DNA from 2 places in the Novosphingobium sp. HR1a genome. Region 2 is predicted to be linked to the other one. Evidence: riboswitches for the same ligand, from Rfam matches in the RefSeq annotation. Region 2 holds a riboswitch; the other holds the start of a gene.
The links. A riboswitch is a leader RNA that binds a small molecule or an ion and turns the genes downstream of it on or off. The one in region 2 is predicted to bind thiamine pyrophosphate.
Positions count from the first base shown of each region.

Region 1: another riboswitch for thiamine pyrophosphate. It lies ahead of HWN72_RS25955 (TonB-dependent receptor); the one in region 2 lies ahead of thiC (phosphomethylpyrimidine synthase ThiC).

Region 1 covers NZ_JABXWS010000097.1:101,348-105,554, forward strand. Annotated here, with positions in the region: gene HWN72_RS25955 (TonB-dependent receptor) at 1-2,238, opposite strand, end outside; TPP riboswitch at 2,271-2,380, opposite strand; gene HWN72_RS25960 (GntR family transcriptional regulator) at 2,434-3,195, opposite strand; gene nagE (N-acetylglucosamine-specific PTS transporter subunit IIBC) at 3,300-4,207, opposite strand, start outside.
Region 2 covers NZ_JABXWS010000048.1:3,163-7,369, reverse strand. Annotated here, with positions in the region: gene HWN72_RS12315 (MipA/OmpV family protein) at 1-163, shown strand, start outside; gene HWN72_RS12310 (uracil-DNA glycosylase family protein) at 151-759, opposite strand; gene HWN72_RS12305 (DUF1838 family protein) at 806-1,675, opposite strand; gene HWN72_RS12300 (SOS response-associated peptidase family protein) at 1,773-2,399, opposite strand; TPP riboswitch at 2,443-2,553, shown strand; gene thiC (phosphomethylpyrimidine synthase ThiC) at 2,617-4,207, shown strand, end outside.

The DNA.
Region 1 (4,207 bases), on a different contig from region 2:
CGCAGAACCGGAGATCACCGTCCCGTTACGCCCAACGGTGTCCTGCGCGTTGCTGCTGACCGAGTACACGCCCGAAAGCACGCGCGGATTGGTCACGTTGATCGCGTTGACCCGCAAGTCCATGCGCTGCGCATCGATCAGCCCGGCCAGATGCACACCGATCGCTAGGTCGAGCGTCGCATAGCCCTTGATGCTCTCGTCGTTCATGAACGACGAATATTGCCGCCCAACGTACTTGAGCGCGGTGCTGCCGAACAGGCGCCCGTCGTCATAGGTGCTGCCCACGGCAAACTGGAACTCGGGGCTCGAAACCGCGCGCTTGCCCTTCGTCGGCAGATAGTCGCCGCCGATAGCCAGATCGTCGTCCTGCCGCGTGTGCAGATATTCGCCCGAGGCGTAGATGCTCACGCCCTTGGCCGGGCGATAGTCGATCTCGGCATCGAGGCCGTAGCTGGTCTGACTGCCGCCATTGACCGTAGAATTGACCAGCGCCCCGCCGCTATTGATCACCGTCGCCACCTGCCGGTTGCGGAAGTGGTAATGGAACGCGGTCAGCGAAAATGACAGGCTCGGCCCGATATAGCGATAACCCAGTTCCTCGGAGACCGAGTACTCGTTCTTGAGGTTCGAAGTCCCCTGCTGCACCACCTCGCCGCCATAGTAGCTGTTGTAGAGCGCGAACTCGTTAGGCGTGCGGAAGTTCGTGGTCACGTTGGCGAACAACTGCTGCCGCTCGTCCAGCTTGTAGTGCACCGACGCGCGCGGAAGCGCCGCGAAGCTGTCGGTATGCACCTTGTCCTGCGGCCCCGGCAGATGGTTGCGGCCATTGCGCAGCAAATCCACGCCCTTGAAGCCCACATCGACGGTCAGGCGCGGCGTGACGGTCACGCTGTCGGCGACGAAGAAGCCCTTGGTCACCGTGACCGTACGCGCGTTCTCGTAAGCGAGCAGGCGGCCGTCCGCAGTGCGGATAGCCTTGCGCGGATAACCCCACTTGTCGAAGGGTTGCCCGTCCGCACCGATCGAGGTGTAGGTCTGCTGCACGCGGTCCGTGCCGTAGTCGAACCAGAGCCCCGCCGTGATCGTGTGCGCGCCGGCCTCCAGCGTCAGCTTGCTGACGTTGCCGGTCCGCATCTGCTTGCCGGTCCAGTTCCCCATCACCGTGGCGAGGCCGTCCACGGCGCCCGGCAGTTCCACCGGCTGCGTCAGCTCCTCGGTGCCGAGGTAATTGCCGGTCGTGGTCAACTGCGTCCCGTAAGGCGCATTGCCGTAGCCGAACTGGAGATACGTGGTGCTGTCGAGCGTCAGGCCGCTGCCGAAGTTCAGATGCACCGGCGCGGAGGCGTAGAGGTTACGGAACGGCGCGCGGTAAAGGCGCCAGTACCCGGTATCGCCCTCGGTATACTTCGTGCTGTAATTGAAACCGCGACCGTAAGCGCGCCAGTCGGCCAGCGTCGGCGCCGGATAGCCCGAAGTCTCGGCCTCGTTGAACGACAGGGCCAGACTGGCGCGGTTGCCCTCGCCCCATTCAGCGAGCAGCTTGGCGTCGATGTGCTGGCGCTTGTCGAAGCCCGGCCCCCGCCAGTTGTCGGCGCGGTTGTTGGAGTACGACACGAAGGCCTTGAGCCCGGTATTGCCGATCTCGCCGGTATCTAAGCGCGCGAAAACGCGCCGTTCGTCGAACGAACCGACCGACAAGTTGACCAGCCCGCCCATCCGCTCCTTGGGATCGTCCAGCGTCAGCGACAGCAGACCTCCCGCCGCCGCGACGACCGGCGCGTCGATGTCCGCTCCGCCCTGCACGAGCCTGACCTGACGCACGTTCTCGGCATCGGCGAACTGCGAGGGATAGGCGTTGTAATAGCCGATGTCGTTCTGCGGCGCCCCTTCCATCAGCACGCCGATCTGGTCCTGCCCCAGCCCGCGCAGTGTCAGGCTGGAACTGGCCGAGAGCCCGTAAGGGTCGCTCATCGATACATTGGCGCCGGGCAGCAGGTTCACCAGCTGGAAGGCGTTGAACGTCGGTGCCTGCTTGACGATGAACTCGGACGAGATCGCGCTGACCGCCTTGGGTTCGGTCTGGTCGGGCAGCAGGCCCTCGGGGTCGGCATGACCGATGACCTGGATCGGCGAGGCATCGGCCTCGTCAGCCAGCGCCGGAGCCGCCGCGAACGCCGCCGTAAATAGGGCCGGGAATGCCAGCGCCGCGCCACAAAGATACGAAAAATTGCCCGTCATAGTCTCGCGTCCACTCCACTCGGAGGGATAACGGACCTGCCGCCAGCCCTCCCTACGCCGGTGTCAACCGGATCAGGTTCAGCGGGTCGTGGTCTGCTGACCACCTCTCAGCCGCGCATGAGCGGCCCCCCGGGGATGGAGCGCGCCTTAGGCGCTTCGATGCGAAGTGGGAAGCGATATTATTACAGGTTCGGGTCAGTAATCGCCCTGTTCGACGACGAGGTCATAAGCATCGCCCCGGTAGTAACAGTTGGTCGCCTCGACCAGACGGCCATCGGGCAGGAACGCGCGGCGCTCGATGGCAAGGCACGGATCGCCGGCCGAGATACCGAGCATTGCGGCATGTTCCGGGCTGAAACCCACCGAGCGCAGCCGCTGCAGCGCGCGCACCGGCCGGTGACCCTCCGCATCGAGGGCGGCATAGAGCGAATCCCCGACCACCTCGGGCGAGGGCAGCGCCCAGCCCGGGACGACGGCATGTTCGATCGCCATCGTCTCGCCGTCGGCGCAGCGGATGCGGTTGAAGCGCAGGATTCGCGAGCCCGGCGAGAGGCCGAGCAGCATCGCCTCGTCCGGCGTCACCACGCCTTCGGAGCGGTCGATCCACACGTTGGTCGGCTTGCGTCCGCGCGCGGCCATGTCCTCGGAGAAGGAGGTCATGATCGAGAAGCTCTTTTCCACGCGCTGGCCCTGATCGGATGCGCGCGGCGCGGCGACGAAGGTGCCCGCACCCTGCCGCCGCTCGAGCATGCCTTCGTCGACCAGGCCATCGACCGCCTTGCGGACGGTGACGCGCGAGACGCCGTATTCCTCCACCAGTTCGCGCTCGGTCGGCAGGGCCGCCCCCACCGCGATCCGGTGCTTTTCGATAGCGTCACGGATGAGCCGCTGGAGGCGCATGTAGCGGGGGCCGGTCTCGCTGTCGCGAAGCGGGCCGATCTTGTCCACGGCTGCCATAGTTCTCCTCTATGTCCCGGCATACGCCGGGAAAGGGATCGGGACAACACCAATATCATTAGTATCGCATTGGTATCGAAAATACCTTCCCTGCAGTCCTCGCCTCAGCTCGGCGAGCGCCAGCGCTCCACTGCGACGGGTTCGAACAGGAGGTGCCAGCGCGTGCCCACCAACGCGCCGCGCCGCAGCCCATGGCCTGCCAGCGCTTCAAGGTCCGGTTTCGCGGAGGCATCTACGAGAAGACGCCCGTGCGTGGCCCATATCGCCGCGTCGGGTCCGATTGCCTTGCGTACATCCGCAGGCAGTCGGGCAGGATCGAACGCCTCGGTCCCATCCGCCTCGACTTTCGGCGAAGGCACGGCGGCGACGGGAGTCCTTGCCCCGCCGTGCGCCGCAGCGCGGATCTCGTCCGCCACCGCGTCCGCGATCGGGCCGAGCACAACCTGCAGGCCATGCGCCGAAGGCCGGATGATGCCCTTGGCGCCCAGCGCCCGCAGTTCCGCCTCATCGATCAAGCCCTGCTCCGCAACGACAAGGCGCAGGCGCGTGGTGCATGCCCCGATCTCGCGCAGGTTTTCTGTGCCCCCAAGCGCGTCGAGGAAAGCCAGCCCCCGCTCCCCGGCGGGACGCTCGCGCCGCTCGGCCATGCCTGCGACGGCTTCTCGGCCCGGGGTCTTGAGGTCGAAACGCAGGATTACCCAGCGAAACACTCCGTAATAGACCGCGAAGTAAGCCAGGCCGACCGGCAACAGCAGCAGAGGCTTCTGCGCCTTGCCGAAGTTGAGCACGTAATCGAACAGCCCGGCGGAAAACCCGAAGCCGAGATGGACGTCCAGCGCCGACATCAACGCCATCGACACGCCCGTCAGCACCGCATGGACCACGAAGAGCACGGGCGCGAGGAACATGAAGCTGAACTCGATCGGCTCGGTCACCCCGGTCAGGAACGAGGTCGCAGCCAGGCTCAGCAACATGCCTCCGGTCGCCTTGCGCCGCTCTGGCAGGGCCGAGC
Region 2 (4,207 bases):
GGCTTATGACCTCTCCGGCGACGTGCGCGACGGTGGGCTTTCGGTGTTCGGAGTGGCGAACTATTCGCGCATGCTGAACGACGGCAAGGACACGCCGTTCACCTCGCTGCGGGGCAGTGCGAACCAGTGGGTCCTGGGCGCGGGCGTGGCCTATACGTTCTGATGCGGGGAGCCTTCGACGGCTTCGATCACCTTCCGGCGCAAGTCAGGCAGCACTTCCGCTTCGAACCACGGGTGCTTCGCCATCCACAGCCGGCTGCGCCACGCCGGATGCGGAAGGGGGAACAGTCCTTCCGGCGCCTCGCGCCACCGTCGCACCGTTTCGGTGAGGTTGGGCGCGAAGCCGCGCGGCAGGTAGCGTTTCTGGGCGTACTGCCCCACCAGCAGGGTCAGGCGCCGCTGCGGCAGTTCGGCCAGTAGCGGCGCGTGCCAGCGCGGGGCGCATTCGGGGCGAGGGGGCTTGTCGCCGCCGCTCGCCTTGCCCGGATAGCAGAAGCCGGAGGGCATCTGCGCGACTTTCGCGGTGTCGTAGAACATGGCCTTGTCGAGCCCCAGCCAGCCGCGCAGCCGGTCGCCGCTGTCGTCGTCCCAGCCTATGCCGCTGGCATGGACCTTGCTGCCCGGCGCCTGCCCGATGATGAGCAGGCGCGCGGAGGGGCTGGCCGCGACGAACGGGCGCGGCTCGAAGCCCAGCGCCGTCTCGCACAGGCGGCAGGCGCGGATTTCGCCGAGCAGGGCGTCGAGGGTCGCGGAGGCCATCTACCGCAGATGGCCACCTTCCTTGCCTGAGACAAGGCGTGCCCTGTTACCCCGCCTTGTCGAGAGCGGCGACGGGGTCCTTGGCGATCTGCGGATAATACGTCTCGAGCATGGCGTGCCAGTCCGCCGGAAGGTCTTCGAAGCGCTTCACCTTGCCGCCGTTGCCGAACAGGTTGAGCGTACCGGGGCGATCGCCCATCCGCAGCCATTCCGGCCAGCTGCGCACGTCGTTGGACTGCACCCGCGTGTCGACGTTGGTGACCGCCGGGTCCAGCACCAGCGCGCTTGGCGCGGACAGGGTGCTCACTTCGTTCAGATAGGACACCGAGCCGTCGGGAGCGGTCACTCTGGCGTGCGAGCGGTCGCGCACCGCGATCTCGCCGGTGCGCAGGGTGAAGGGCACGGCGGGGGTGTGGACGTGCTCGAAACGGGGCGCGCCCGGAATATCGGGAATGTCGATCTCGTTGGTCGCCGAAACCCGCACGCGCGTGGGGATCGGGCCGCGACCGCCGACTTTCACGGTCTCTCCCGTGATCGGGTTGCGGAGGTCGGTGAGGCGACGGCCGGTGTCGATATCGACGCGGAAGCTGATCTCCAGGTCGATCAGCTCGAAACTGCCGTCGGCGTTGTGCGTGATGCGCTGGATCGATCCGAGATTGATCGCATAGACCGGGATCAGGTCGCCGCCCGTCGCGGCCATGTACGGACCCTTGATCCACGAGAAGACCAAGCCGTCGTCCGTGCGATAGCGCAGCTTGCGATAGATCAGCGAAGCGTCGGCTGCATTGGCGGTGTCGAGCAGGCGCTTCTTCGGCGTTGCCGCCGCCGCCGGAAGCGAGGCTGCGGCAAGCGCGGTGGCGCCCAGTCCCAAGGCGGTTCGTCGGTTCAGTTTTGCCGCGTCGTTCTGCTCGATCATTTTACACTCCCCTTACTGCGATCGAGAAAGTTGATCGTTATCGGAGGAGCAACAAGCATGCGGCACGGGATTGGTCGCGTCTCGGATAGCGATGGGCTCAGCCCGCCACACGCATCTCCATGAGGGACGAGGAGTAAGGCACGATGAGGCTCTTCGCGCGGTCCCAGGCGCCGCGCAGCCAGGTGTCCTGCACGGCCGGATCGGGTGGGAGGATCGCGGGCATCGTCTCTCGCCCCTCTGCTCTCAGTGCCGCGTTCGCTTCGCAGGCGAGGAGGGCGAAGGAGGGAATCTCGCTGTCCTTCCATACCGCCGCCATGGCGAAGACCGGTTGGTCGGCGCAGGCGAACCAGCACTGGCGGCGCTTGCCATCCGTGGGCGAGGGGCGGCCCCACTCCATGAAGGCGGTGGCGGGGACTAGGCAGCGGAACTCGCTGTTGCGCAAGTTGCCGATCCAGAACGGGCTGTCGAGGTTGCGCACCGTCAGGATGCCGCGCTGTTCGTGGACCGAGGGAGGCGGCGGTACGCCCCAGAGGCGCGGGATCATCCGGCGCGGGGTGCGATAGTGCGGCCTCGGCCCGGCGATCGCCTCTCGCCCTGCCGTGATGACCGGCGCGAACTGCCCGGGCGCGACGTGGCCGCCGTCCCACGGGTCATTGCCGGATTCGGCCCCGAAGGAGCGCGCGACATGCGGCGCGGGCGCGTCGAGGCGATAGAGCATCGGCATGGGCTCAAGCCTCTAGACCCCGCCGATACGCGCGTCTATCACTGCGCCGTCCCCGGGGAGCCAGCAAGTGGCTGAGAGTTGTGGGTATGCTCCACAAGACCCGTTGAACCTGAACCCGTTAGTACGGGCGGAGGAAGTGGAGCGTCGGGTTTGAGCATGTTTCAACGCCCGCAATGCGTCTCTTTTTTCGTCCCATGGAGAAAAAGAGAGGCAATCCATGGCAGACATCAATTCCAAGCTCGAGATCGGCGTGACCACCGGCCCCATCCGTGGATCGAGGAAGATCCACGTCGGCCCGCTGGGCGTGGCGATGCGCGAAATCCACCTCGAACCCGGCAGCGGCGAGGCCCCGGTGCGGGTCTACGACACCTCCGGCCCTTATACCGATCCTGATGTCACGATCGACATTTCGGCGGGCCTCGCCCCCAAGCGCCGCGAATGGATCACGGCGCGCGGCGACGTGGAGGATTACGCCGCGCGCGAGGTGAAGCCCGAGGACAACGGCATCAAGGGGCCTGACCGTTCGGCAGGGGTTCCGGCCTTCCCCAACGTCGTCAGGCGGCCCTTGCGCGCGAAGGCGGGCATGAACGTCAGCCAGATGCACTACGCCCGGCGCGGGATCATCACGCCGGAGATGGAATATGTGGCGGAGCGCGAGAACCTCGGCCGCGCCATGCTCAAGGAATACGTGCGCGACGGGCAGGCCAGAGATGGTGAAAGTTGGGGCGCATCGATCCCGGACTACGTGACGCCCGAGTTCGTGCGCGAGGAAGTCGCGCGCGGCCGCGCCATCATCCCCTCCAACATCAACCACCCCGAAAGCGAGCCGATGGCGATCGGGCGCAATTTCCTGGTCAAGATCAACGCCAATATCGGCAACTCTGCTGTCGCGTCGGACGTGGCGAACGAGGTCGACAAGATGGTCTGGTCGATCCGCTGGGGCGCCGACACCGTCATGGATCTTTCGACCGGGCGCAACATCCACGACACGCGCGAATGGATCATCCGAAACTCGCCCGTGCCGATCGGCACCGTGCCGATCTATCAGGCGCTGGAGAAAGTCGGCGGCATTGCCGAGGACCTGACCTGGGAAGTCTTCCGCGACACCCTGATCGAACAGGCCGAGCAGGGCGTCGATTACTTCACCATCCACGCCGGGGTTCGCCTGCCCTTCGTGCCGCTGGCGGCGAAGCGCGTCACCGGCATCGTCAGCCGCGGCGGCTCGATCATGGCCAAGTGGTGCCTGGCGCATCACAAGGAATCGTTCCTCTACGAACGCTTCGACGAAATCACCGAGATCATGAAGGCCTACGACGTCGCCTACTCGCTGGGCGATGGCCTGCGCCCCGGCTCGATCGCGGATGCCAACGACGAGGCGCAGTTCGCCGAACTCTACACGCTGGGGGAACTGACCAAGCGCGCCTGGGAGCAGGACGTGCAGGTCATGATCGAGGGGCCGGGCCATGTGCCGATGCACAAGGTCAAGGAGAACATGGAAAAGCAGCTGGCCGCCTGCGGTGAGGCGCCGTTCTATACCCTCGGTCCGCTCGTCACCGACATCGCTCCAGGCTACGATCACATCACCAGCGGCATCGGTGCCGCGATGATCGGCTGGTACGGCACGGCGATGCTCTGCTACGTGACGCCCAAGGAGCACCTCGGCCTGCCCGACCGCGACGACGTGAAAGTCGGCGTGGTTACTTACAAGCTGGCCGCCCATGCCGCCGATCTGGCGAAGGGCCACCCGGCGGCCAAAGTCCGCGACGATGCGCTGTCTCGCGCCCGTTTCGAGTTCCGCTGGCGCGACC